3 regions of the Sutcliffiella horikoshii genome follow, and region 2 is predicted to be linked to each of the others. Evidence: a T-box and tRNA genes for the amino acid it is inferred to sense, from the RefSeq annotation. Region 2 holds a T-box; the other regions hold tRNA genes.

Region 1 (9,472 bases), 2.1 Mb from region 2:
CTAACCCTGAGCTCATAGTACCCAAAGCGAAAAGCATCATTGCTATTGCTCTTGCCTATCCTTCCAAAATGAAAGACGCACCAAGAAGCACTAGGGAAGAGCGACGCGGGATATTTTGCCGTGCATCTTGGGGAGTCGATTACCACGATATTTTACGTGAGAAACTCAGCTTGCTAGAAGCATTTATAAAAGAAAAACGTCCAGACGCTCTAATGAAATTGATGGTAGATACCGGTGAGCTTAGTGACAGGGCGGTTGCTGAACGTGCAGGTATCGGATGGAGCGGAAAAAACTGTGCCATTATAACGCCTGAATTTGGTTCCTATGTGTATTTAGGAGAAATGATTACTACATTACCCTTTGAACCAGATACACCACTAGAAGACAACTGTGGGACCTGTAATAAATGTGTGGAAGTCTGTCCTACAGGTGCACTCGTTCAAGGTGGACAACTCGATTCCAATAAATGCATTGCATTCCTAACACAAACAAAAGGCTTCCTTGCCGAAGAATATCGCACCAAATTAGGGAACAGGCTATATGGTTGTGATACTTGCCAGACAGTGTGTCCTGAAAATAAAGGCAAAAACTTTCATCTTCACCCTGAAATGGAGCCCGATCCTGAAATTGTAAAACCGAAACTAAAACCTCTTTTGACCATCTCCAACAGAGAATTTAAAGAGAACTTTGGTAAGATCTCTGGATCCTGGCGTGGGAAAAAACCGATACAGCGAAACGCCATTATTGCGCTAGCTCATTACAAAGATACTTCGTCTATTCCTGATCTCCTAAGTCTATTAAAAAATGATCCTCGTCCGGTAATAAGAGGAACAGCAGCCTGGGCAGTAGGAAAAATAGGTGATAAGCAAGCTTTAGAATCACTGCAAAATTATAAAGCAACGGAAAAAGATCCTGAAGTGTTAAAAGAACTTGAAAAAGGAATTGGCATGCTAACTGAATAGAATCAACAACACGTTTAAAAGCCACAGAGCACCAGTTGCCCTGTGGCTTTTATTAATTGATAAAAAAGCTGAACTTTCAAAGACGCAAAAAAGACCCCAACCAAAGGTCAGAGTCTTGATAAGTTATGTATGGAGCGGGTGATGGGAATCGAACCCACGACATCAGCTTGGAAGGCTGAGGTTTTACCATTAAACTACACCCGCGATTGGTACCGGTGGCCGGGGTCGAACCGGCACTCCAGAGGAACACGATTTTGAGTCGTGCGCGTCTGCCAATTCCGCCACACCGGCATACTCAATCATAATTATTCAAATGGTGCCGAGGACCGGAATCGAACCGGTACGGTAGTCACCTACCGCAGGATTTTAAGTCCTGTGCGTCTGCCAGTTCCGCCACCCCGGCTTGTCTCGTATATATGAATAACTATTTTAATAAAATTGGAGGTGGCAACCGGATTTGAACCGGTGATAAAGGTTTTGCAGACCTTGGCCTTACCACTTGGCTATGCCACCTGAAATATTTGGAGCGGAAGACGGGATTCGAACCCGCGACCCCCACCTTGGCAAGGTGGTGTTCTACCACTGAACTACTTCCGCAAAAATGGCTGGGCTAGCTGGATTCGAACCAACGCATGTCGCAGTCAAAGTGCGATGCCTTACCGCTTGGCTATAGCCCAATAAAACTGGAAATAAAAACGACTCAATCTTTTATATAAGTCGATAAAATAAAATATGGGGCGACTGATGGGAATCGAACCCACGAATGCCTGAACCACAATCAGGTGCGTTAACCACTTCGCCACAGCCGCCATAATTTTTATAAAATTGGCAGGGGCAGTAGGAATCGAACCCACACCGGAGGTTTTGGAGACCTCTGTTCTACCGTTAAACTATGCCCCTATGATGCAATTTGTTACTTTTTATTTTAAAAGAAATGGTGGAGGGGGGCAGATTCGAACTGCCGAACCCGAAGGAGCGGATTTACAGTCCGCCGCGTTTAGCCACTTCGCTACCCCTCCATATTTCTGGTGCCGGCGATAGGAGTCGAACCCACGACCTACTGATTACAAGTCAGTTGCTCTACCAACTGAGCTACACCGGCATTATATGGTGATTTTTTCACTTTGGTGAAAAAATCATGGTGGCTCGGGACGGAATCGAACCGCCGACACATGGATTTTCAGTCCATTGCTCTACCAACTGAGCTACCGAGCCTAATTCTATTTTCAAAGAAAATGGCGGTCCCGACCGGGATCGAACCGGCGATCTCCTGCGTGACAGGCAGGCATGTTAACCGCTACACCACGGGACCATTTGGTTGCGGGGACAGGATTTGAACCTGCGACCTTCGGGTTATGAGCCCGACGAGCTACCGAACTGCTCCACCCCGCGATAATATAAAGAATGTTAGAAAACTAATGGTGGAGGATGACGGGATCGAACCGCCGACCCTCTGCTTGTAAGGCAGATGCTCTCCCAGCTGAGCTAATCCTCCTATGTATGGACACTCATTGTAAATGTCTCGGAAAAACTTTGGTGACCCGTACGGGATTCGAACCCGTGTTACCGCCGTGAAAGGGCGGTGTCTTAACCGCTTGACCAACGGGCCAAAGATAATGGCGGAGAGCAAGGGATTTGAACCCTTGAGACGGCGTTGACCGTCTACACGATTTCCAATCGTGCTCCTTCGGCCACTCGGACAGCTCTCCATATTATTGGCTCCACCAGTAGGATTCGAACCTACGACCCTTCGGTTAACAGCCGAATGCTCTACCGCTGAGCTATGGTGGATTAATACCAGCCTGGCAACGTCCTACTCTCACAGGGGGAGATCCCCCAACTACCATCGGCGCTGAAGAGCTTAACTTCCGTGTTCGGTATGGGAACGGGTGTGACCTCTTCGCCATCATTACCAGACAAATATTATTATAATATATCTTTGAAGAAAATCAAGATGTTTTTTCATCTTTTTTTGTTCCTTCAAAACTAGATAATGTGTTCCTATCAAGATATTCATATCGTTCACTTATTTCGATACTTATTTGGGTTAAGTCCTCGATCGATTAGTATTCGTCAGCTGCACATGTCACCATGCTTCCACCTCGAACCTATCTACCTGATCATCTTTCAGGGATCTTACTTGCCGAAGCAAAAGGAAATCTCATCTTGAGGGGGGCTTCATGCTTAGATGCTTTCAGCACTTATCCCGTCCGCACGTAGCTACCCAGCTATGCCTTTGGCAAGACAACTGGTACACCAGCGGTGCGTCCATCCCGGTCCTCTCGTACTAAGGACAGCTCCTCTCAAATTTCCTGCGCCCACGACGGATAGGGACCGAACTGTCTCACGACGTTCTGAACCCAGCTCGCGTACCGCTTTAATGGGCGAACAGCCCAACCCTTGGGACCGACTACAGCCCCAGGATGCGATGAGCCGACATCGAGGTGCCAAACCTCCCCGTCGATGTGGACTCTTGGGGGAGATAAGCCTGTTATCCCCGGGGTAGCTTTTATCCGTTGAGCGATGGCCCTTCCATGCGGAACCACCGGATCACTAAGCCCGACTTTCGTCCCTGCTCGACTTGTAGGTCTCGCAGTCAAGCTCCCTTGTGCCTTTACACTCTGCGAATGATTTCCAACCATTCTGAGGGAACCTTTGGGCGCCTCCGTTACTCTTTAGGAGGCGACCGCCCCAGTCAAACTGCCCACCTGACACTGTCTCCCAGCCCGATAAGGGCTGCGGGTTAGAATTTCAATACAGCCAGGGTAGTATCCCACCGACGCCTCCACCGAAGCTAGCGCTCCGGCTTCTCAGGCTCCTACCTATCCTGTACAAGCTGTACCAAAATTCAATATCAGGCTACAGTAAAGCTCCACGGGGTCTTTCCGTCCTGTCGCGGGTAACCTGCATCTTCACAGGTACTATAATTTCACCGAGTCTCTGGTTGAGACAGTGCCCAGATCGTTACGCCTTTCGTGCGGGTCGGAACTTACCCGACAAGGAATTTCGCTACCTTAGGACCGTTATAGTTACGGCCGCCGTTTACTGGGGCTTCGGTTCAAAGCTTCGCTTGCGCTAACCTCTCCCCTTAACCTTCCAGCACCGGGCAGGCGTCAGCCCCTATACTTCGCCTTACGGCTTCGCAGAGACCTGTGTTTTTGCTAAACAGTCGCCTGGGCCTATTCACTGCGGCTCTCTCGGGCTTTAACACCCTAACAGAGCACCCCTTCTCCCGAAGTTACGGGGTCATTTTGCCGAGTTCCTTAACCAGAGTTCTCTCGCTCACCTTAGGATTCTCTCCTCGCCTACCTGTGTCGGTTTGCGGTACGGGCACCATACTCCTCGCTAGAGGCTTTTCTTGGCAGTGTGAAATCAGGAACTTCGGTACTATATTTCCCTCGCTATCACAGCTCAGCCTTAATGAGAAGCGGATTTGCCTACTTCTCAGCCTTACTGCTTAGACGCGCATATCCAACAGCGCGCTTACCCTATCCTTCTGCGTCCCCCCATTGCTCAAACGGAGTGGAGGTGGTACAGGAATATCAACCTGTTATCCATCGCCTACGCCTTTCGGCCTCGGCTTAGGTCCCGACTAACCCTGAGCGGACGAGCCTTCCTCAGGAAACCTTAGGCATTCGGTGGAAGGGATTCTCACCCTTCTTTCGCTACTCATACCGGCATTCTCACTTCTAAGCGCTCCACCAGTCCTTACGGTCTAGCTTCAACGCCCTTAGAACGCTCTCCTACCACTGTTCGTAAGAACAGTCCGCAGCTTCGGTGATACGTTTAGCCCCGGTACATTTTCGGCGCAGAGTCACTCGACCAGTGAGCTATTACGCACTCTTTAAATGGTGGCTGCTTCTAAGCCAACATCCTGGTTGTCTAAGCAACTCCACATCCTTTTCCACTTAACGTATACTTGGGGACCTTAGCTGGCGGTCTGGGCTGTTTCCCTCTTGACTACGGATCTTATCACTCGCAGTCTGACTCCCATGGATAAGTCTTTGGCATTCGGAGTTTGACTGAATTCGGTAATCCGATGAGGACCCCTAGTCCAATCAGTGCTCTACCTCCAAGACTCTAACACATGAGGCTAGCCCTAAAGCTATTTCGGAGAGAACCAGCTATCTCCAGGTTCGATTGGCATTTCACCCCTACCCACACCTCATCCGCTCACTTTTCAACGTGAGTCGGTTCGGGCCTCCATTCAGTGTTACCTGAACTTCACCCTGGACATGGGTAGATCACCTGGTTTCGGGTCTACGACCACGTACTCATGCGCCCTATTCAGACTCGCTTTCGCTACGGCTCCGTCTCATCGACTTAACCTTGCACGTAATCGTAACTCGCCGGTTCATTCTACAAAAGGCACGCTATCACCCATTAACGGGCTCTAACTACTTGTAGGCACACGGTTTCAGGATCTATTTCACTCCCCTTCCGGGGTGCTTTTCACCTTTCCCTCACGGTACTGGTTCACTATCGGTCACTAGGGAGTATTTAGCCTTGGGAGATGGTCCTCCCTGCTTCCGACGGGATTTCTCGTGTCCCGCCGTACTCAGGATCCACTCAGGAGGGAACGAAGTTTCAACTACAGGGTTTTTACCTTCTATGACGGACCTTTCCAGATCGCTTCATTTACCCCGTTCCTTTGTAACTCCATGTTGAGTGTCCTACAACCCCAAGAGGCAAGCCTCTTGGTTTGGGCTAATTCCGTTTCGCTCGCCGCTACTCAGGAAATCGCGTTTGCTTTCTCTTCCTCCGGGTACTAAGATGTTTCAGTTCCCCGGGTCTGCCTTCCTTACCCTATGTATTCAGATAAGGATACTGCTCCATTACGAGCAGTGGGTTTCCCCATTCGGAAATCTCCGGATCAAAGCTTACTTACAGCTCCCCGAAGCATATCGGTGTTAGTCCCGTCCTTCATCGGCTCCTAGTGCCAAGGCATCCACCGTGCGCCCTTAATAACTTAACCGTTGACCAATATGGTCATGTGTCGATATCAGCGATGATATCTATAAAGAAAATTACTAAGATGAACGATATTTTGTGAATATCTTGATATTAGTTACATTATCTAGTTTTCAAGGAACAACAGAGATAAATCGAATGATTTATCTGCGACAATTCATAAGAACTGTCATTATTGAGAGAATGCTCTCTCAAAACTAAACAAAACAACAAGCGTACATTCCTTAGAAAGGAGGTGATCCAGCCGCACCTTCCGATACGGCTACCTTGTTACGACTTCACCCCAATCATCTGTCCCACCTTAGGCGGCTGGCTCCAAAAGGTTACCCCACCGACTTCGGGTGTTACAAACTCTCGTGGTGTGACGGGCGGTGTGTACAAGGCCCGGGAACGTATTCACCGCGGCATGCTGATCCGCGATTACTAGCGATTCCGGCTTCATGCAGGCGAGTTGCAGCCTGCAATCCGAACTGAGAACGGTTTTATGGGATTGGCTCGACCTCGCGGTTTTGCTGCCCTTTGTACCGTCCATTGTAGCACGTGTGTAGCCCAGGTCATAAGGGGCATGATGATTTGACGTCATCCCCACCTTCCTCCGGTTTGTCACCGGCAGTCACCTTAGAGTGCCCAACTGAATGCTGGCAACTAAGATCAAGGGTTGCGCTCGTTGCGGGACTTAACCCAACATCTCACGACACGAGCTGACGACAACCATGCACCACCTGTCACTCTGTCCCCCGAAGGGGAACGTCCTATCTCTAGGAGTGTCAGAGGATGTCAAGACCTGGTAAGGTTCTTCGCGTTGCTTCGAATTAAACCACATGCTCCACCGCTTGTGCGGGCCCCCGTCAATTCCTTTGAGTTTCAGTCTTGCGACCGTACTCCCCAGGCGGAGTGCTTAATGCGTTAGCTGCAGCACTAAAGGGCGGAAACCCTCTAACACTTAGCACTCATCGTTTACGGCGTGGACTACCAGGGTATCTAATCCTGTTTGCTCCCCACGCTTTCGCGCCTCAGTGTCAGTTACAGACCAGAAAGTCGCCTTCGCCACTGGTGTTCCTCCAAATCTCTACGCATTTCACCGCTACACTTGGAATTCCACTTTCCTCTTCTGCACTCAAGTCCCCCAGTTTCCAATGACCCTCCACGGTTGAGCCGTGGGCTTTCACATCAGACTTAAAGGACCACCTGCGCGCGCTTTACGCCCAATAATTCCGGACAACGCTTGCCACCTACGTATTACCGCGGCTGCTGGCACGTAGTTAGCCGTGGCTTTCTGGTTAGGTACCGTCAAGGTGCGAGCAGTTACTCTCGCACTTGTTCTTCCCTAACAACAGAGCTTTACGACCCGAAGGCCTTCATCGCTCACGCGGCGTTGCTCCATCAGACTTTCGTCCATTGTGGAAGATTCCCTACTGCTGCCTCCCGTAGGAGTCTGGGCCGTGTCTCAGTCCCAGTGTGGCCGATCACCCTCTCAGGTCGGCTACGCATCGTCGCCTTGGTGAGCCGTTACCTCACCAACTAGCTAATGCGCCGCGGGCCCATCTGCAAGTGATAGCCGAAACCATCTTTCAATAAAGAACCAGGAGGTTCCTTATATTATCCGGTATTAGCTCCGGTTTCCCGAAGTTATCCCAGTCTTACAGGCAGGTTGCCCACGTGTTACTCACCCGTCCGCCGCTGACCTTTCAGAAGCAAGCTTTTAAAAGGTCCGCTCGACTTGCATGTATTAGGCACGCCGCCAGCGTTCGTCCTGAGCCAGGATCAAACTCTCCAATAAAGAGTCTGAGCTTTTGCTCAAAATTTGCTAGCTTGTCTTACTTAAAATCATTTTGCCAGTTCCGTAGAACCGACGTTATGACGCTGTTGTTTTGTTTAGTTTTCAAAGATCATTTCAATCAGTTTGTCGCTCAGAAGCGACTTTATTAATATAACATGTTTTGATGTTTTAAGTCAACATCTTTTTTTAATTTCTTTTTTCTCGTTGTCGCGTTTAAGCTTTTCTCTTGCGGCGACGAATAATAATATACCATGTAACAATAAACATCGTCAACACATCTTTTAAACTTTTTTAAAATAATTTTCAAATGGTCAAGAAATGCTAAAGCTCCTATAGAAAACAACTATTCCAAGGAGCCTTTTAAGCATCATCCATTTTTATTATTTCTCTGGCACGACCTGATAAAGTCGGTGAAAGACACCGTTACCTTTGGTCTGTTTCTTCTCTACTTGCAGGAAGCCTTTTTCCACTAAGTATTCTACCAGTACACTGAGATCTACTGAATACTTTTGGAGTTTAGGGTGGTGCAGCATTTCATTGTAGGACCAAGCTTCTTCTTTTTCCATTAATACTTCTATTAAATGTTTGGCTCCGGTTCTTGTTCTGGAATAGATCATGAACTCATTAGCAAGGAAGAGCAGCTCTAGTCTTTTATCAATAGGTTCATCGCCTTGAATTAACTCTTCATATAGTTTGTAGATTTCTGGTTCGATTTTCTTTACTTGATTCCAAACGGTTATTTCAGGGTGGAAACCGTGATCGATCACTGCCAGTCTTGCCAAATGGTGAAGAGAGTGGACGATATGGTTATAGGCATCGATATAGTGTTTGGAATCAAAGAAATCCTTGCCTTCAAGATATCTTCTTATTAGTTTTGCAAATTCTAAACCTATTTTCAGCTTACGGTCTTCTAGTGGGAAATCGAGTAGCTTACCTCTTAGCGCATAGATAAACTCATTTCGGTCAAAGAGTACTTTCCCGTTGATGATCCAGTCGATGACTCTTCGGTTCGTTCCAAGCGTGATCCATTCTTCCAGTTGTTTTTCGCTTGCGATGTATAGGGCGGCTTTCTTTTGAAGCAATTCATAGTGTTTGACGTATAAGGATTCATCAAGCTCTTTCACTACCATAAAGAGAATAACGTCAAATTTATCGGTATTTGGGCTGACCGGGTTTTTCTTTTCTATCATTAATATTCCTTGCGTGTTTGATTGACTAGCGCGTTCTTGATAGATAGGACGAAGTAAATCTTCCATCTTAAGACCTCCATATTTAAAAGGGTTCTCCCTATTATTCGACACTTTCTTTTAAAGTCCTTTTTATCATTTTTAATCCAGAACATTCGGTCAACTTCTAAATTCAACATGTCTGTGACTGTAACTCCACTTTTGGACAAAATGTGCTATTATATTGTTTTAGGAGGTAGTGTTCATGGCTCGTAAATATTCTAGTAAAATCAATAAAATAAGAACCTTTGCACTCAGTCTTGTCTTTATCGGTTTCTTCGTTATGTATATAGGAATATTCTTTCAAGGAAACATGTTGGTCATGACTTTGTTTATGTTATTGGGACTTTTATGCATCGTCGGTTCCACGGTTGTTTATTTTTGGATCGGCATGCTGTCCACAAAGGCCGTACAGGTAGTTTGCCCCAACTGCGGGAAGCATACTAAAGTTCTTGGTCGCGTAGACATGTGCATGTATTGTAACGAACCGTTAACGATGGATCCTTCTCTTGAAGGTAAAGAGTTCAATGAAG
Region 2 (9,472 bases):
TCAGCTATCATTTCGACAAACAGGTCATCATGGGCAAGTCCAGCACCTACAACACCTGGTTCACGATGGTGGCTGCCGCGCATCCCGTTGTAAAAATGTGTAACGTGTTCTGCACCTGCTTCCATAGCGACGAGCATTTCATCATAAACAGCATCAGAGTGTCCGATGGAAGTGATGACCTTATTTTTCGTTAAATGATGGACAAATTCTATTCCGTTAGGCTGCTCGGGTGCCATGGTAACCACTTTAATTTGGTTTCCGGACTCAACCTGCCAGCTTTCAAATAATTGGATATCTGGATTCACAATATGTTCTAATGGCTGTGCCCCTGCACGCTTTGGGGATATAAATGGACCCTCCAAATGTATTCCAAGCAATTCACTGCCTATTGAATCATTCTTCTCTTTTTTTAAATAGTTATTTACTGTGCGTAAGGCTGCTTCAATATCAGATCGCTCTTGCGTAATTGATGTTGCTAAATAGCTAGTTGTACCTTCCTGTGGCAATGTTGCTGCCATTGTTTTCAATGACTTTTCAGAAGCATCCATCGTGTCAGCTCCGTTTAAACCGTGTATATGGATGTCTATGAAGCCTGGGGCAGCATACAGATCGGAGGAAAATCGAATTTCCTGCAGATTTTCAGTGTTTTGATAGTGATCCATAACTCCGATTTCGAAAATTTTTCCTTCTTTAACTTTAATAAATCCAGTTTGTTGAATTGTTTTCTCTTTTATTAGATTGACGGAAAGCAGGGAATAACTATTTAAGAAAGTACTCATGTAAGTCTCCTTTCACGATTATTATATGTTAATTCTAACAGAATGATGTATAGTTGTATATACCACTTTTACTTTGTTGATTGTTTAGTATTATATAATATAAGTGTTCCCCGGAAATATTGGTATAGACAACTATTTGTGATATGTGCTAGTATTACTTCGTTGCAAGCACTTACAAAAGATTAAGGAGAATTGATAAAAATGATTGGTTTTTTACAAAAAATCGGAAAGTCACTAATGTTGCCGATTGCTGTGCTTCCCGCTGCAGCAATATTATTAAGAATTGGACAAGAGGACTTATTGAATATTGAGTTTATTGCAAACGCAGGGAACGCAGTGTTTGCTAATCTTGCGCTTTTATTTGCTATTGGGATAGCGATTGGTTTCGCCAAAGACAATAATGGATCTGCGGCCTTGGCTGCTGCAATAGGTTACCTAGTATTAGTAAGTGGTACCCAAGCAATTAATGAAGAGATTGATATGGCCATACTAGGAGGAATAATATCAGGGGTTGTAGCAGGATTGCTTTATAACAGATTTCATGATATTAAAATGCCTGATTGGCTTGGGTTTTTCGCCGGAAGACGTTTTGTTCCTATTATTACCGCTACTGTGATGGTAATCTTAGCGGGAATATTTGGAGTCATTTGGGCTCCAATCCAAGAATTAATTAACAACATCGGTCAGTGGATAATAGATGCAGGAGCAGTAGGAGTTGGTATCTTCGGATTCTTGAACCGTCTTCTCATTCCAATAGGCTTGCACCATGTACTCAATAGTTTAGTATGGTTTGTATTTGGAGAATATAATGGTGCAACTGGGGATTTAAATCGATTTTTTGCAGGTGACCCGACAGCTGGTATTTTTATGGCCGGTTTCTTCCCTGTCATGATGTTCGGTTTGCCTGCTGCAGCGCTAGCGATGGTTGCAACAGCAAAAAAACATCGCCGTAAAGCTGTATCGGGAATGCTGATTGGTATCGCCTTTACTTCATTTTTAACTGGTATTACAGAGCCGATTGAGTTTACTTTCATGTTCCTGGCTCCGTTTTTATATGTCATACATGCATTATTAACAGCAAGTTCCATGGTTATTGTTTACTTATTGGATATTAAGCATGGTTTCGGATTCTCTGCCGGTGCCATCGACTTTTTCCTGAATTGGGGGATAGCACAACAGCCGTTGTTACTTTTAATCATCGGTTTAACATATGGTGCAGTCTATTTCTTTGTTTTCTATTTTCTTATTAGGACATTTAATTTAAAAACACCAGGTCGGGAAGATGAAGAAGATATAATAGAAGAAAAAGGAACAGGTGAAGATAAATATTCTGTAATGGCTCGTAATTTTATTTATGATATTGGTGGTAAGGAAAATATTACTACTGTTGATTACTGTACAACAAGACTCAGATTAACGATCAAGGATATGAGTAAAGTACAAGAAAATTCTTTAAAACAACATGGTGCCAAAGGGGTTATAAAAGTAAACCAAACAAACCTGCAAGTAATTGTTGGAACAGATGTTCAATTTGTAGGGGATAAAATGAAAGGATAAGACCAGTCTAGTATGGCTGGTTTTTTTATTACCATCTCCACTGAAAATGAGACTGTGACAGTATTGGCCAGGATGGATGAAGGGGCAGGTTTTCAGGGGGGACTTTCCCTCATTGAAACAGATGGCTGGCTTCTGACAAATCAGCTGGGCTCCACTTTCGCTTTTACCAGAAGAGACGAACATGCAATAATATTTATCAATGTGAAATTAGATTAAGTATTTATAAGGAGTGGTAAATGATGTTCAATAAAAAAGATAAAAATGATGATAAACGTTTTGATGAAAAGTTGGTACAAACTTCTCAACAGGGTAGCCTAATATCTATATGGGTTGATCGTCAAACAGGTGTTAATTATTTATACACATGGAGTGCGCAAGGGTGCGCACTCACCCCTTTATTAGACGAGAATGGTAAAGTAATTGTGGCACAGATAGGAGAAACTAATTAATAATTGTAGGTGCAATCCTTCATTTAAGAAGGATTGCTTTTTAAGGTTAAAAGAAAGAGGTTAACGCCACTAAGCATTAACCTCTTTCATCTTTTAAAAACTCTTTTATGGGACTTTTCCAATCAATCAAAGCATCCGGGTATTGCTTTCGTACCTCTTTTTGAATAAATTCAAAGTCATGCTTTTTCAATCCTTGCAACTTTTCGGGATTCTTCGGCCAGATGAAAATGGAAATGACCTCGAACGCTCTGTCAGTGGTCCCCAAATATTTTTCCCCTTCAAACATGACCCCTTTATAGGTCAGGAGAAAATTCTTCCTTACATTGCTTTTTTGATCAAGAAGGTAGAAATTCTTCTGTTCATGCGCAATCTCCAGCTTCCTTTTAGGATTCAGGAGGTACTTAAAAATGGAATAAATAATAAAAGCAAAAAGTGCAAGTAAAGCAAGACGAATGAGAATCATAAACATATTTGCTACTCCTTCGCAAAAATACAGATTGTGTTATAAAATACCTTATATACGGGTGTAGGTATCATAAGGTTTCATTTTTTTATAAAATTTTTAAAAAAGAAGGCGATATTTTTGAATTTACGACGTTTATACGACATGCAAAGAGAGCTTGATACAAAAATCGAATCACAACACGGGTTGAGAAAAGAGGATTTGGTTGACGAAAAAGTATTGGCTTTGCTTGTAGAGCTTGGTGAATTGGCGAATGAAACTCGCTGCTTTAAATTCTGGAGTGTGAAGCCTCCTGCTGAACGCGGAGTCATTCTTGAAGAGTATGTGGACGGGGTCCATTTTATACTATCCCTTGGATTGACCTTTGGGTACGGTCCCGAAGCTTCTAGAGGGCTTGCGGAGGAGGCAGCCTCGCTAACAGAGCAATTCAATAGAGTTTATCAGATAGTCTCTATTTTTAAAGACGATTTGTCTGAAGAAAATTATTATCTATTACTGGATTCCTATATTCAATTAGGTGAAATGCTTGGATTTGAGTGGGCGGAAGTAGAGCAGGCATACTTGGAAAAGAACCAGGTGAATCACGAAAGACAACAGCAAGGTTACTAATCCTTTTTACATTAGTAAGAGTTTTCTGTATAATAATTGTTGGATTGATATTTATTAAGGGGGTCGAAATACATGACAAAGCTAGATGAAACATTAACAATGTTGAAAGATCTAACAGATGCCAAGGGTATTCCAGGCAACGAAAAAGAACCACGCGACGTAATGAAAAAATACATAACGCCATTCGCTGATGAAGTATTCACAGACGGATTGGGAAGCTTAATCGCTAAAAAAGTCGGTAAAGCAGACGGACCAAAAGTAATGGTAGCAGGTCACTTGGACGAAGTGGGCTTCATGATTACACATATCGATGACCGCGGATTCTTACGTTTCCAAACGGTTGGCGGCTGGTGGTCCCAAGTAATGCTGGCACAACGCGTAACAATCGTAACTTCTAAAGGAGACGTTACAGGTGTGATCGGTTCTAAGCCACCACACATCCTGCCTCCAGAAGCACGCAAAAAACCGGTAGACATCAAAGACATGTTCATTGATATCGGTGCATCCAGCCGTGAAGAAGCACAAGAATGGGGAGTTCGCCCTGGCGACCAAGTTGTTCCTTACTTCGAATTCACAGTCATGAACAACGAAAAAATGCTTCTAGCAAAAGCTTGGGATAACCGTATCGGCTGCGCCATCGCGATTGATGTGTTGAAACAGTTGAAGGGTGCTGACCATCCAAACGTGGTGTACGGAGTAGGTACTGTACAGGAGGAAGTTGGCTTGCGTGGTGCAAAAACGTCTGCAAACCTGATCCAACCTGACATCGGATTCGGTGTAGACGTAGGAATTGCAGGAGATACTCCAGGAGTTACAGAAAAAGAAGCTCTAAGCAAAATGGGGAAAGGCCCGCAAATCATCCTTTATGATGCATCCATGGTCTCCCACAAAGGTTTACGCGATTTCGTTACAGGTGTAGCCGACGAAATGGAAATTCCATATCAGTTCGACTCTGTTGCAGGAGGCGGAACAGATTCCGGCGCGATTCACCTGACAGCTCAAGGTGTACCTGCACTGTCCATTACCATCGCAACACGCTACATCCACTCTCACGCAGCAATGTTGCACCGCGATGACTACGAAAACGCGGTGAAATTGATTGCAGAAGTGATCAAGAAGTTGGATGCGGATACTGTAAGTAGATTGACGTTTGATTGATAGTTTTGGAAGGTCCGCCGCTCACGTTTTGTGGGCGGTTTTTTCTTGTTTGAGGACTGGCAAGGTCAATGAAGACCTCTGTTGGATGAAAAAGCAAGGAGAGAGGTCTTGATGGAGGGTATGAAGACCTCTGTCAGGTGAAAATCCATGGAGAGAGGTCTTAATAAAAAGATGATATGCTCACTTTTAAGTAGACAGATTAAAAAAACAGCCCCTCAAAGGAGCTGCCTTAATCCAATACTATTTCAGTCCATCCTCTAAAGTTGAGAGCATTTCAGCTTTGTCCTGCTCAGAAGAATTCTCCCAAATTACTTCAAACAACACGCCTAAACCTGGAAGCATTTTTTCTTCGCCTTTATTGATGGCATCTAAGATTGTCTCTCTAAGCTGGTCTTGAGAATTTCCTTCCACATTCTGACGGATCGCATGACGTAAATTTAAATTCATCCTTATCACCTCGTAGGAAAAATAGTATCAACACATATCATGTCCAATAGATAGTTTAATTATGTGTCCAAAATGCGTATAATAGCAGTATTGAGTAGCGGAAAAGGAGAAACAAGCATTGAAACATATAGAATCCGTAAAGAATAATAAAGTGAAGCAGTGGAAAAAACTGCAGAAAAAGAAAGAACGTGAACAATCCGGAACATTTATCATTGAAGGGTTTCACTTGGTGGAAGAGGCACTGAAAGTGGACAACCTTGTGGAAGAAATCATCATTTCTGAAGACCGATCCATCCCAAAAGAATGGGATCTGAACCATGTGGAACTAATTTATGCCGTTCCGAATGTGCTAAAGGAAATAAGTGAAACAGAAACGCCTCAGGGAGTAGCAGCGATTTGCCGCATTCAAGAAGAAAATGAATACCTAATACAACCTAACCAAAAAATTCTTTTGCTCGATAATGTTCAAGACCCGGGAAATGTGGGCACAATGATAAGAACAGCGGACGCTGCCGGTATGGACATGGTTATTTTAGGAGAAGGGTGCGCTGATCTTTACAGCTCCAAAGTGATTCGCTCCACACAAGGATCGATTTTTCACCTGCCAATACTTAGAGGCGAACTCAAAAGCTACATCAAGCAGTGTAAAGAACTAAACACACCTGTTTACGGAACCTCCTTACAAAACGGTGTACCATTTCAAGAAGTTCAACCATCCAATACTTTCGCGCTGATTCTTGGCAATGAAGGAAAAGGAATGGCCCAGGAACATCTGGACATGACAGACCGGAATCTATACATCCCGATTCATGGTCAGAGCGAATCGTTGAATGTCGGCGTTGCAGCCGGAATTTTAATGTATTATTTACGTGGATAGAGTTGCATCCGGCACGTGTTTTCAATATAATATAACAATAGTTACATACTGAACAAAGCAATGAGAGAGGCAAGTAGCTCATTTCAGACCTTACCAGGGAAAAGGTGCCGCAGACTGAAAGCATCTTAAAGGAAGAATGAGTGAATATTTCACCTCTTGAGTGACACTTGGACCAGCAGCGAAAAAGCGATGCTGTAAAGGTGGACCGGTTAGATAGCCGTTATCTGGAACAGAGCGAACAAAGAGTGTTTTTCTTTTGTTAACTAGGGTGGTACCGCGAATATCTCGTCCCTTTTTGAGGGGCGAGTTTTTTTGTTTTTTTATAGGCTCTGTTAAACGCCGCTGTTGATTTACGCACTGGGCTTCGCTTTCCGAGGGGCGGTGCTTGAGCCTCCTCACTCCGTTGCGGGGTCTCAACCTACCGCTACCTCCCTCCGGAGTCTCCGCCCTGTGCTCCAATCAACAGCTGGAAATCTTAACACCCTAATCATTTGCACATTCAAAAATGAACCAAGGAGGAATAGATGTGGAACAACGATTGAAGGAATTAGAGACGCTTGCCATTGAGCAGGTAGAACAAGCACAAGACTTGAAGCAACTGAATGAAGTCCGTGTGGCGTACCTTGGAAAAAAAGGTCCGATTACGGAAATTTTAAAAGGAATGGGTAAGCTTTCAGCAGAAGAGCGTCCGAAAATGGGAGCACTGGCTAACGTCGTTCGTGGAAATGTTGCTGAGAAAATTGAAGCGAAACAAGCTGAGCTTGAAAAAGCAGAGGTAGCGAAGAAGCTTGCATCTGAAACGATTGATGTAACATTACCTGGCCGTCCGGCACCAACTGGTAATCCTCATCCCCTGACAAAAGTCATTGAAGAAATCGAAGACCTGTTCTTAGGGATGGGCTACACAATCACAGAAGGACCAGAAGTGGAAACAGATTACTACAACTTTGAAGCATTAAACCTACCGAAGGATCATCCAGCACGAGATATGCAGGATTCTTTCTACATTACAGATGAGGTGCTTTTAAGAACGCAAACTTCACCTGTTCAAGCAAGAACGATGGAAGCGAATAAGGAAAAGGGACCTATCAAAATCATCTGTCCTGGTAAAGTGTATCGCCGTGATGATGACGATGCGACTCACTCCCACCAGTTCACACAGATTGAAGGACTTGTGATTGACGAGAACATCAGCATGAGCGACCTTAAGGGTACGCTTGAAACATTTGCGAAAAAGATGTTCGGTGAAGACCGTGAAATCCGTCTCCGTCCTAGCTTCTTCCCGTTCACAGAGCCGTCTGTTGAGATTGACGTGACATGTGCGAAATGTGGAGGTAAAGGTTGCAGCATGTGTAAAGGAACTGGCTGGATTGAAATTCTTGGAGCTGGTATGGTTCATCCGCGCGTGCTTGAAATGTCCGGATATGATCCGAAAAAATATCAAGGATTTGCTTTTGGAATGGGACCTGAGCGTATTGCAATGCTTCGTTACGGCATTGACGATATCCGCCATTTCTACACGAACGATCAACGTTTTGTGAAGCAATTCAATCGAGTTTAAGAGGAGGGGAAACCATGTTAGTATCTTACAATTGGTTAAAAGATTACGTAAATATAGATGATATTTCTGCTGAAGATTTGGCAGAGAAGATTACAAGAAGCGGTATTGAAGTAGAAGGCGTGGAAGTGCTGAACGACGGTATTAAAGGTGTCGTGGTCGGTCACGTTTTAGAAAAGGAACAACATCCAAATGCGGATAAATTGAACAAATGCCAAGTGGACCTTGGAAACGGAGAGACTGTACAAATTGTCTGTGGAGCTAAGAATGTAGACAAAGGACAGAAAGTGGCAGTGGCAACAGTTGGGGCAGTGCTTCCTGGTAATTTTAAAATAAAGCGTGCTAAGCTTCGTGGCGAAGAATCCAATGGAATGATTTGTTCTCTGCAGGAATTAGGTATCGGTTCTAAGCTTGTTGCCAAAGAATTTTCTGAAGGAATTTTCGTATTCCCGAATGATGTGGAAGTTGGTACAGATGCATTAGAATACTTAAACCGCAATGACAAAGTGATGGAGCTTGGTCTTACACCAAACCGTTCTGATGCATTAAGCATGCTTGGTGTGGCTTATGAAGTTGGCGCAATCCTTGGGCGTGATGTAAAATGGCCATCTACTGAATATGAAGCAAACAGCGAAGAAGCTTCTGACTATATTTCCGTAAATGTGGACGCTTCTGAAGACAACCCGTTATATGTAGCGAAAGTAGTGAAAAACGTGAAGATCGGTCCGTCACCGCTTTGGATGCAAGCTCGTCTGATGGCAGCGGGTATCCGCCCACACAACAATGTGGTCGACATCACGAACTACATTTTACTAGAATACGGTCAACCACTGCATGCGTTCGATTATGATCGCCTTGGCAGCAAAGAAATCCTTGTACGCCGTGCCCGCAAGGATGAGAAAATAACAACGCTTGATGATGCAGAACGTACGTTAACAGAAGACCACCTTGTGATCACAAATGGCTCAGAGCCTGTTGCGCTTGCCGGTGTAATGGGTGGAGCAAATTCAGAAGTTCAATCTGACACAACGACTATCCTATTGGAGTCCGCATACTTTAACGGAGTTACTGTAAGAAAAGCTTCTAAAGACCACGGTCTTCGTAGTGAAGCAAGTGCCCGCTATGAAAAAGGAATCGATCCGAACCGTACACATGAAGCGGCAGAAAGAGCAGTTGCTCTTATGGCAGAATATGCTGGCGGTGAAGTGGTCGGCGGTTCTGTCGAAGTGAACACATTAAAAGTAGAACCAGCAGTTGTGACTACTACTGTAGAAAAGATTAATTCTGTTTTAGGTACTTCCATCACCGCTGCGGAAGTAAAAGATATTTTCACAAAGCTGCAATTTGAAGTTTCAGAAGATAATGGGAGTTTCACAGTAACCGTACCTACTCGTCGTGGGGATATCACGATTGAAGAGGATCTTGTAGAGGAAGTGGCTCGTCTTTACGGATACGACAATATTCCAACGACATTGCCTGTAAGTGCTGCAACACCTGGCGTGTTGACTGCCTATCAAGCGAAGCGTCGTAAAGTTCGCCGTTACCTTGAGGGTGCAGGTTTGATTCAAAATATCA
Region 3 (9,472 bases), 320 kb from region 2:
CTTTATTGAAAGATGGTTTCGGCTATCACTTACAGATGGGCCCGCGGCGCATTAGCTAGTTGGTGAGGTAACGGCTCACCAAGGCAACGATGCGTAGCCGACCTGAGAGGGTGATCGGCCACACTGGGACTGAGACACGGCCCAGACTCCTACGGGAGGCAGCAGTAGGGAATCTTCCACAATGGACGAAAGTCTGATGGAGCAACGCCGCGTGAGCGATGAAGGCCTTCGGGTCGTAAAGCTCTGTTGTTAGGGAAGAACAAGTGCGAGAGTAACTGCTCGCACCTTGACGGTACCTAACCAGAAAGCCACGGCTAACTACGTGCCAGCAGCCGCGGTAATACGTAGGTGGCAAGCGTTGTCCGGAATTATTGGGCGTAAAGCGCGCGCAGGTGGTCCTTTAAGTCTGATGTGAAAGCCCACGGCTCAACCGTGGAGGGTCATTGGAAACTGGGGGACTTGAGTGCAGAAGAGGAAAGTGGAATTCCAAGTGTAGCGGTGAAATGCGTAGAGATTTGGAGGAACACCAGTGGCGAAGGCGACTTTCTGGTCTGTAACTGACACTGAGGCGCGAAAGCGTGGGGAGCAAACAGGATTAGATACCCTGGTAGTCCACGCCGTAAACGATGAGTGCTAAGTGTTAGAGGGTTTCCGCCCTTTAGTGCTGCAGCTAACGCATTAAGCACTCCGCCTGGGGAGTACGGTCGCAAGACTGAAACTCAAAGGAATTGACGGGGGCCCGCACAAGCGGTGGAGCATGTGGTTTAATTCGAAGCAACGCGAAGAACCTTACCAGGTCTTGACATCCTCTGACACTCCTAGAGATAGGACGTTCCCCTTCGGGGGACAGAGTGACAGGTGGTGCATGGTTGTCGTCAGCTCGTGTCGTGAGATGTTGGGTTAAGTCCCGCAACGAGCGCAACCCTTGATCTTAGTTGCCAGCATTCAGTTGGGCACTCTAAGGTGACTGCCGGTGACAAACCGGAGGAAGGTGGGGATGACGTCAAATCATCATGCCCCTTATGACCTGGGCTACACACGTGCTACAATGGACGGTACAAAGGGCAGCAAAACCGCGAGGTCGAGCCAATCCCATAAAACCGTTCTCAGTTCGGATTGCAGGCTGCAACTCGCCTGCATGAAGCCGGAATCGCTAGTAATCGCGGATCAGCATGCCGCGGTGAATACGTTCCCGGGCCTTGTACACACCGCCCGTCACACCACGAGAGTTTGTAACACCCGAAGTCGGTGGGGTAACCTTTTGGAGCCAGCCGCCTAAGGTGGGACAGATGATTGGGGTGAAGTCGTAACAAGGTAGCCGTATCGGAAGGTGCGGCTGGATCACCTCCTTTCTAAGGAATGTACGCTTGTTGTTTTGTTTAGTTTTGAGAGAGCATTCTCTCAAAAATGACAGTTCTTATGAATTGTCGCAGATAAATCATTCGATTTATCTCTGTTGTTCCTTGAAAACTAGATAATGTAACTAATATCAAGATATTCACAAAATATCGTTCATCTTAGTAATTTTCTTTATAGATATCATCGCTGATATCGACACATGACCATATTGGTCAACGGTTAAGTTATTAAGGGCGCACGGTGGATGCCTTGGCACTAGGAGCCGATGAAGGACGGGACTAACACCGATATGCTTCGGGGAGCTGTAAGTAAGCTTTGATCCGGAGATTTCCGAATGGGGAAACCCACTGCTCGTAATGGAGCAGTATCCTTATCTGAATACATAGGGTATGGAAGGCAGACCCGGGGAACTGAAACATCTTAGTACCCGGAGGAAGAGAAAGCAAACGCGATTTCCTGAGTAGCGGCGAGCGAAACGGAATTAGCCCAAACCAAGAGGCTTGCCTCTTGGGGTTGTAGGACACTCAACATGGAGTTACAAAGGAACGGGGTAAATGAAGCGATCTGGAAAGGTCCGTCATAGAAGGTAAAAACCCTGTAGTTGAAACTTCGTTCCCTCCTGAGTGGATCCTGAGTACGGCGGGACACGAGAAATCCCGTCGGAAGCAGGGAGGACCATCTCCCAAGGCTAAATACTCCCTAGTGACCGATAGTGAACCAGTACCGTGAGGGAAAGGTGAAAAGCACCCCGGAAGGGGAGTGAAATAGATCCTGAAACCGTGTGCCTACAAGTAGTTAGAGCCCGTTAATGGGTGATAGCGTGCCTTTTGTAGAATGAACCGGCGAGTTACGATCCCGTGCAAGGTTAAGTCGATGAGACGGAGCCGTAGCGAAAGCGAGTCTGAATAGGGCGCATGAGTACGTGGTCGTAGACCCGAAACCAGGTGATCTACCCATGTCCAGGGTGAAGTTCAGGTAACACTGAATGGAGGCCCGAACCGACTCACGTTGAAAAGTGAGCGGATGAGGTGTGGGTAGGGGTGAAATGCCAATCGAACCTGGAGATAGCTGGTTCTCTCCGAAATAGCTTTAGGGCTAGCCTCATGTGTTAGAGTCTTGGAGGTAGAGCACTGATTGGACTAGGGGTCCTCATCGGATTACCGAATTCAGTCAAACTCCGAATGCCAAAGACTTATCCATGGGAGTCAGACTGCGAGTGATAAGATCCGTAGTCAAGAGGGAAACAGCCCAGACCGCCAGCTAAGGTCCCCAAGTATACGTTAAGTGGAAAAGGATGTGGAGTTGCTTAGACAACCAGGATGTTGGCTTAGAAGCAGCCACCATTTAAAGAGTGCGTAATAGCTCACTGGTCGAGTGACTCTGCGCCGAAAATGTACCGGGGCTAAACGTATCACCGAAGCTGCGGACTGTTCTTACGAACAGTGGTAGGAGAGCGTTCTAAGGGCGTTGAAGCTAGACCGTAAGGACTGGTGGAGCGCTTAGAAGTGAGAATGCCGGTATGAGTAGCGAAAGAAGGGTGAGAATCCCTTCCACCGAATGCCTAAGGTTTCCTGAGGAAGGCTCGTCCGCTCAGGGTTAGTCGGGACCTAAGCCGAGGCCGAAAGGCGTAGGCGATGGATAACAGGTTGATATTCCTGTACCACCTCCACTCCGTTTGAGCAATGGGGGGACGCAGAAGGATAGGGTAAGCGCGCTGTTGGATATGCGCGTCTAAGCAGTAAGGCTGAGAAGTAGGCAAATCCGCTTCTCATTAAGGCTAAGCTGTGATAGCGAGGGAAATATAGTACCGAAGTTCCTGATTTCACACTGCCAAGAAAAGCCTCTAGCGAGGAGTATGGTGCCCGTACCGCAAACCGACACAGGTAGGCGAGGAGAGAATCCTAAGGTGAGCGAGAGAACTCTGGTTAAGGAACTCGGCAAAATGACCCCGTAACTTCGGGAGAAGGGGTGCTCTGTTAGGGTGTTAAAGCCCGAGAGAGCCGCAGTGAATAGGCCCAGGCGACTGTTTAGCAAAAACACAGGTCTCTGCGAAGCCGTAAGGCGAAGTATAGGGGCTGACGCCTGCCCGGTGCTGGAAGGTTAAGGGGAGAGGTTAGCGCAAGCGAAGCTTTGAACCGAAGCCCCAGTAAACGGCGGCCGTAACTATAACGGTCCTAAGGTAGCGAAATTCCTTGTCGGGTAAGTTCCGACCCGCACGAAAGGCGTAACGATCTGGGCACTGTCTCAACCAGAGACTCGGTGAAATTATAGTACCTGTGAAGATGCAGGTTACCCGCGACAGGACGGAAAGACCCCGTGGAGCTTTACTGTAGCCTGATATTGAATTTTGGTACAGCTTGTACAGGATAGGTAGGAGCCTGAGAAGCCGGAGCGCTAGCTTCGGTGGAGGCGTCGGTGGGATACTACCCTGGCTGTATTGAAATTCTAACCCGCAGCCCTTATCGGGCTGGGAGACAGTGTCAGGTGGGCAGTTTGACTGGGGCGGTCGCCTCCTAAAGAGTAACGGAGGCGCCCAAAGGTTCCCTCAGAATGGTTGGAAATCATTCGCAGAGTGTAAAGGCACAAGGGAGCTTGACTGCGAGACCTACAAGTCGAGCAGGGACGAAAGTCGGGCTTAGTGATCCGGTGGTTCCGCATGGAAGGGCCATCGCTCAACGGATAAAAGCTACCCCGGGGATAACAGGCTTATCTCCCCCAAGAGTCCACATCGACGGGGAGGTTTGGCACCTCGATGTCGGCTCATCGCATCCTGGGGCTGTAGTCGGTCCCAAGGGTTGGGCTGTTCGCCCATTAAAGCGGTACGCGAGCTGGGTTCAGAACGTCGTGAGACAGTTCGGTCCCTATCCGTCGTGGGCGCAGGAAATTTGAGAGGAGCTGTCCTTAGTACGAGAGGACCGGGATGGACGCACCGCTGGTGTACCAGTTGTCTTGCCAAAGGCATAGCTGGGTAGCTACGTGCGGACGGGATAAGTGCTGAAAGCATCTAAGCATGAAGCCCCCCTCAAGATGAGATTTCCTTTTACTTCGGTAAGTAAGATCCCTGAAAGATGATCAGGTAGATAGGTTCGAGGTGGAAGCATGGTGACATGTGCAGCTGACGAATACTAATCGATCGAGGACTTAACCCAAATAAGTATCGAAATAAGTGAACGATATGAATTCTTGATATGAACACATTATCTAGTTTTGAAGGAACACGAAAGATGTAAAAACATCTTGATTTTCTTTCTCAATTTTGTATAATATAATTTGTCTGGTAATGATGGCGAAGAGGTCACACCCGTTCCCATACCGAACACGGAAGTTAAGCTCTTCAGCGCCGATGGTAGTTGGGGGATCTCCCCCTGTGAGAGTAGGACGTTGCCAGGCATTTATATGGAGGATTAGCTCAGCTGGGAGAGCATCTGCCTTACAAGCAGAGGGTCGGCGGTTCGATCCCGTCATCCTCCACCAATATTTTTTCACCTAGTGGAATTAACCATCAATATTATGCCGGTGTAGCTCAGTTGGTAGAGCAACTGACTTGTAATCAGTAGGTCGTGGGTTCGACTCCTATCGCCGGCACCATTTTTGTGCCATTAGCTCAGTCGGTAGAGCATCTGACTTTTAATCAGAGGGTCGAAGGTTCGAGTCCTTCATGGCACACCATTTATCTTGCGGGTGTGGCGGAATTGGCAGACGCGCTAGACTTAGGATCTAGTGTCTTTGACGTGGGGGTTCGAGTCCCTTCACCCGCATTGTAATTTTATATTAGCGGAAGTAGTTCAGTGGTAGAACACCACCTTGCCAAGGTGGGGGTCGCGGGTTCGAATCCCGTCTTCCGCTCCAACAGACTTGCCGGGGTGGCGGAACTGGCAGACGCACAGGACTTAAAATCCTGCGGTAGGTGACTACCGTACCGGTTCGATTCCGGTCCTCGGCACCAGAGTTTTTTACAGCAGTAAAACAACTATTATCTATATGCGCCCGTAGCTCAATTGGATAGAGCGTTTGACTACGGATCAAAAGGTTAGGGGTTCGAGTCCTCTCGGGCGCGCCATTATCGGGGAGTAGCTCAGCTTGGTAGAGCACTTGGTTTGGGACCAAGGGGTCGCAGGTTCAAATCCTGTCTTCCCGACCATTAAATCCCTTTTAGAATTTGGGGCCTTAGCTCAGCTGGGAGAGCGCCTGCTTTGCACGCAGGAGGTCAGCGGTTCGATCCCGCTAGGCTCCACTTTAATACTTTATTTTCTTTTTGGCGGTGTAGCTCAGCTGGCTAGAGCGTACGGTTCATACCCGTGAGGTCGGGGGTTCGATCCCCTCCGCCGCTACCAAAAAGGACCTTTAGCTCAGCTGGTTAGAGCAGACGGCTCATAACCGTCCGGTCGTAGGTTCGAGTCCTACAAGGTCCACCAGTTCTTTCTATACGCGGAGGAATACCCAAGTCCGGCTGAAGGGATCGGTCTTGAAAACCGACAGGGGTGTCAAAGCCCGCGGGGGTTCGAATCCCTCTTCCTCCGCCATATTATTTTAAATGATATGGTGAGTATAGAGACTTATATCTTATTGTCGCGGGGTGGAGCAGTCCGGTAGCTCGTCGGGCTCATAACCCGAAGGTCGCAGGTTCAAATCCTGTCCCCGCAACCAAATGGTCCCGTGGTGTAGCGGTTAACATGCCTGCCTGTCACGCAGGAGATCGCCGGTTCGATCCCGGTCGGGACCGCCATTTTTAACTAATAGTTTGGCTCGGTAGCTCAGTTGGTAGAGCAATGGACTGAAAATCCATGTGTCGGCGGTTCGATTCCGTCCCGAGCCACTTTGATTTTTCTAATGATCTTTTAATGCCGGTGTAGCTCAGTTGGTAGAGCAACTGACTTGTAATCAGTAGGTCGTGGGTTCGACTCCTATCGCCGGCACCATCTTTACTAAGTAAATATTATTATGGCGGTTGTGGCGAAGTGGTTAACGCACCTGATTGTGGTTCAGGCATTCGTGGGTTCGATTCCCATCAGTCGCCCTTTTTAGCGGGTGTAGTTTAATGGTAAAACCTCAGCCTTCCAAGCTGATGTCGTGGGTTCGATTCCCATCACCCGCTCCATTTTTGTGGGCCTATAGCTCAGCTGGTTAGAGCGCACGCCTGATAAGCGTGAGGTCGGTGGTTCGAGTCCACTTAGGCCCACCATTTTTTTATGTACCGTTCCACCATAGCTCAGCGGTAGAGCATTCGGCTGTTAACCGAAGGGTCGTAGGTTCGAATCCTACTGGTGGAGCCATATCTGGGGAAGTACTCAAGTGGCTGAAGAGGCGCCCCTGCTAAGGGTGTAGGTCGTGTAAGCGGCGCGAGGGTTCAAATCCCTCCTTCTCCGCCAGATTATCTGGCCCGTTGGTCAAGCGGTTAAGACACCGCCCTTTCACGGCGGTAACACGGGTTCGAATCCCGTACGGGTCATCAAAAGTTGTGGTATTTTATAAATACTATGGCTTTTTTTATTTGTCCAAAATTCTCTCGAAAAGTGCCTCGAAATTTCTATTCCAAGTAAAAAGTAAGTTTGCATCTTAACAATAAATTAAGATATTCTCAACTCATACAATACCCTTCTGCAAGACAAACAAAACCCCATTTCGAAAAGTAAAATTATTATATTAAAATAATCTATTCTTGTAAGCGTGTACATTTATGCTTGTAGACTATGTTGAACGGAAAAACTTTTCGACAAAAAACAACATTCCTCCTCCTAATTTTTAGTCGAAACTTCTCATAATGTAAACCCTTCCAAAAATGCTGTTATACCGCAATTTCAAGCAGAGCAACAATGAAAACGGTTTCCTTAAATTGCTTATTTATTACATAATAATCTGTAAAATTAAATATTGTTGATTTATGTCATACGATTTCGACTTGTCGGATAAAGGAGAATATTATAAAAAAGAGAATAGTAGTGTATAACAATATTCTTTTTTATAAGGAATGATGGAAGGGTGAAAAAATTGATTGCTACGAGTGCGACGGATTTTCAGCTGCACCTTTTTCATGAGGGAACATTGTATAAAAGTTATGAGCTTTTTGGCTCTCATTTAGTACGGCATCGTAAGAAAGTGTTAGGAACCAGGTTCACTGTGTGGGCCCCTAATGCCAAGAAGGTGCGCGTAATGGGTTCTTTTAATGAGTGGAATGGAGAGGTGCATCCACTAGAGAAATTAAATAACGAAGGTGTTTGGAGTATCCAAATAGATGAGGACTTATCCGGACACTTATATAAATACGAGATTGTTACACAATCCGGTGAAATATTACATAAAGCGGATCCATTTGCTTTTCATGCAGAAGTAAGACCTAATACAGCATCCATTGTATATGACTTAGAAGGGTTCAAATGGAAGGATCAAAACTGGCGCAGGAAAAAGAAACGAAAATTGGTTTATGAAAAACCGATGTTTATTTATGAACTGCACCTTGGTTCATGGAAGAAAAAGAATGATGGAGAACTTTACTCCTATATAGAGTTGATCACGGAATTAATCCCTTATATTAAGGAGCATGGTTTTACGCATATAGAATTGCTGCCATTGGTGGAGCATCCATATGACCGTTCATGGGGCTATCAAGGTACGGGGTATTATGCTGCGACAAGCAGATATGGAAATCCTAAAGAGTTAATGGCGTTTATTGATGCATGTCATCAAGAGGACATAGGTGTGATATTAGACTGGGTACCGGGACATTTCTGTAAAGATGCCCACGGGTTATATATGTTTGATGGGGCTCCCGTCTTTGAATATAAGAACTATCATGACCGGGAGAATGAAGTATGGGGAACGGCGAACTTTGATTTAGGAAAGCCTGAAGTAAGGAGCTTTTTAATATCAAATGCATTGTTCTGGATGGAATATTTCCATGTTGATGGCTTTAGAGTGGATGCGGTGGCCAACATGCTTTATTGGCCAAATTCGAAGGAAGAGCATGCGAACCCCTTTGCACAACAATTTTTGCAAAAACTGAATGAAGCGGTATTTGAACAAGATTACAGTGCACTTATGATTGCGGAAGATTCAACAGATTGGCCATTAGTTACCTCTCCAACCTCAAGTGGAGGACTGGGATTCAATTACAAGTGGAATATGGGTTGGATGAATGACATTTTGCGATATATGGAGGCTACTCCAGAGCAAAGAAAACATCTACACGATAAAGTGACTTTCTCCATCGTATATGCATTTTCCGAGAATTTCATTTTGCCTTTCTCCCATGATGAAGTGGTTCATGGCAAGAAGTCGCTGTTAAACAAAATGCCTGGTGAATATGAAGATAAGTTTGCTCAATTACGTTTACTGTACGGCTTCTTCTTGACACACCCAGGAAAGAAGCTCCTCTACATGGGCGGGGAGTTTGGGCAGTTTGATGAATGGAAGGACCTTGAACAGTTGGATTGGTTTTTAGTGAACCAGTATGAATCCCATCAACAGATGCATCATTACTTCAAGGAACTGTTGGCTTTTTATCAGCAGTTTAAAGCTTTGTATGAACTAGACCATGATCCGAGTGGTTTTGAATGGATTGATGCAGATAACCGAGAGCAAAGTGTCTTTTCTTTTATCCGAAAAGGAAAAAAACCTGCAGATACACTAATAGTGATTTGTAATTTTACAGGAGCTTCCTATGAAGGATTTAAAATAGGTGTGCCTTATTTTACAGAATATGAAGAGGTTTTTAGTTCTGATGCAAAAGAATTCGGTGGAAGCGGCCGGATAAATGAGCAGGAAGTTAGTGCCGAAGAGGGAGCATATCACGGAAAGGACTATCATATGATGGTCAATGTTGCATCATTTGGTGTAAGTATATGGCGTCCGAAGAAAATTAGAGGGGAGAGATAACGCGATGGCGAAAAATAAATGTGTAGCAATGTTATTGGCAGGGGGAAAAGGGAGCAGGCTCAGTTCGTTAACAAAAACGTTGGCAAAGCCGGCTGTTCCTTTTGGAGGAAAGTATAGAATCATTGATTTTGCATTAAGTAACTGCACAAACTCAGGAATTACTACAGTGGGAGTCCTGACCCAATATCAACCATTAGTATTAAACTCTTATATCGGCATTGGCAGCACGTGGGATCTGGAT

The links. A T-box is a leader RNA that pairs with one kind of tRNA and senses whether it is charged. The one in region 2 lies ahead of pheS (phenylalanine--tRNA ligase subunit alpha), so its partner is inferred to be a tRNA-Phe.
Region 1: it has a tRNA-Phe gene. The T-box ahead of pheS (phenylalanine--tRNA ligase subunit alpha) is inferred to sense a tRNA for this amino acid. The anticodon was not compared.
Region 3: it has a tRNA-Phe gene. The T-box ahead of pheS (phenylalanine--tRNA ligase subunit alpha) is inferred to sense a tRNA for this amino acid. The anticodon was not compared.

The regions. Positions count from the first base shown of each region.
Region 1 is NZ_CP082918.1:986,697-996,168, reverse strand. Features, by position in the region: gene queG (tRNA epoxyqueuosine(34) reductase QueG) at 1-962, shown strand, start outside; tRNA gene K7887_RS05220 (tRNA-Gly) at 1,093-1,166, opposite strand; tRNA gene K7887_RS05215 (tRNA-Leu) at 1,170-1,253, opposite strand; tRNA gene K7887_RS05210 (tRNA-Leu) at 1,277-1,365, opposite strand; tRNA gene K7887_RS05205 (tRNA-Cys) at 1,402-1,475, opposite strand; tRNA gene K7887_RS05200 (tRNA-Gly) at 1,485-1,559, opposite strand; tRNA gene K7887_RS05195 (tRNA-Gln) at 1,565-1,639, opposite strand; tRNA gene K7887_RS05190 (tRNA-His) at 1,696-1,771, opposite strand; tRNA gene K7887_RS05185 (tRNA-Trp) at 1,789-1,862, opposite strand; tRNA gene K7887_RS05180 (tRNA-Tyr) at 1,898-1,981, opposite strand; tRNA gene K7887_RS05175 (tRNA-Thr) at 1,989-2,064, opposite strand; tRNA gene K7887_RS05170 (tRNA-Phe) at 2,102-2,177, opposite strand; tRNA gene K7887_RS05165 (tRNA-Asp) at 2,199-2,274, opposite strand; tRNA gene K7887_RS05160 (tRNA-Met) at 2,278-2,354, opposite strand; tRNA gene K7887_RS05155 (tRNA-Val) at 2,382-2,457, opposite strand; tRNA gene K7887_RS05150 (tRNA-Glu) at 2,497-2,571, opposite strand; tRNA gene K7887_RS05145 (tRNA-Ser) at 2,580-2,671, opposite strand; tRNA gene K7887_RS05140 (tRNA-Asn) at 2,679-2,753, opposite strand; rRNA gene rrf (5S ribosomal RNA) at 2,763-2,879, opposite strand; rRNA gene K7887_RS05130 (23S ribosomal RNA) at 3,006-5,937, opposite strand; rRNA gene K7887_RS05125 (16S ribosomal RNA) at 6,162-7,713, opposite strand; gene K7887_RS05120 (nucleotidyltransferase-like protein) at 8,094-8,969, opposite strand; gene K7887_RS05115 (YgzB family protein) at 9,145-9,472, shown strand, end outside.
Region 2 is NZ_CP082918.1:3,119,779-3,129,250, reverse strand. Features, by position in the region: gene nagA (N-acetylglucosamine-6-phosphate deacetylase) at 1-779, opposite strand, end outside; gene nagE (N-acetylglucosamine-specific PTS transporter subunit IIBC) at 981-2,336, shown strand; gene K7887_RS16080 (hypothetical protein) at 2,349-2,552, shown strand; gene K7887_RS16075 (DUF6440 family protein) at 2,573-2,785, shown strand; gene K7887_RS16070 (hypothetical protein) at 2,862-3,254, opposite strand; gene K7887_RS16065 (dUTP diphosphatase) at 3,369-3,857, shown strand; gene K7887_RS16060 (M42 family metallopeptidase) at 3,930-5,015, shown strand; gene sspI (small acid-soluble spore protein SspI) at 5,256-5,462, opposite strand; gene K7887_RS16050 (TrmH family RNA methyltransferase) at 5,581-6,339, shown strand; T-box leader at 6,391-6,635, shown strand; gene pheS (phenylalanine--tRNA ligase subunit alpha) at 6,866-7,900, shown strand; gene pheT (phenylalanine--tRNA ligase subunit beta) at 7,915-9,472, shown strand, end outside.
Region 3 is NZ_CP082918.1:3,437,328-3,446,799, reverse strand. Features, by position in the region: rRNA gene K7887_RS17675 (16S ribosomal RNA) at 1-1,352, shown strand, start outside; rRNA gene K7887_RS17670 (23S ribosomal RNA) at 1,577-4,508, shown strand; rRNA gene rrf (5S ribosomal RNA) at 4,633-4,749, shown strand; tRNA gene K7887_RS17660 (tRNA-Val) at 4,758-4,833, shown strand; tRNA gene K7887_RS17655 (tRNA-Thr) at 4,872-4,947, shown strand; tRNA gene K7887_RS17650 (tRNA-Lys) at 4,953-5,028, shown strand; tRNA gene K7887_RS17645 (tRNA-Leu) at 5,037-5,117, shown strand; tRNA gene K7887_RS17640 (tRNA-Gly) at 5,134-5,208, shown strand; tRNA gene K7887_RS17635 (tRNA-Leu) at 5,217-5,305, shown strand; tRNA gene K7887_RS17630 (tRNA-Arg) at 5,343-5,419, shown strand; tRNA gene K7887_RS17625 (tRNA-Pro) at 5,424-5,500, shown strand; tRNA gene K7887_RS17620 (tRNA-Ala) at 5,521-5,593, shown strand; tRNA gene K7887_RS17615 (tRNA-Met) at 5,617-5,693, shown strand; tRNA gene K7887_RS17610 (tRNA-Ile) at 5,698-5,774, shown strand; tRNA gene K7887_RS17605 (tRNA-Ser) at 5,790-5,882, shown strand; tRNA gene K7887_RS17600 (tRNA-Met) at 5,930-6,006, shown strand; tRNA gene K7887_RS17595 (tRNA-Asp) at 6,010-6,085, shown strand; tRNA gene K7887_RS17590 (tRNA-Phe) at 6,103-6,175, shown strand; tRNA gene K7887_RS17585 (tRNA-Thr) at 6,203-6,278, shown strand; tRNA gene K7887_RS17580 (tRNA-His) at 6,304-6,376, shown strand; tRNA gene K7887_RS17575 (tRNA-Gly) at 6,384-6,457, shown strand; tRNA gene K7887_RS17570 (tRNA-Ile) at 6,465-6,541, shown strand; tRNA gene K7887_RS17565 (tRNA-Asn) at 6,558-6,632, shown strand; tRNA gene K7887_RS17560 (tRNA-Ser) at 6,638-6,728, shown strand; tRNA gene K7887_RS17555 (tRNA-Glu) at 6,737-6,808, shown strand; gene glgB (1,4-alpha-glucan branching enzyme) at 7,348-9,231, shown strand; gene K7887_RS17545 (glucose-1-phosphate adenylyltransferase) at 9,236-9,472, shown strand, end outside.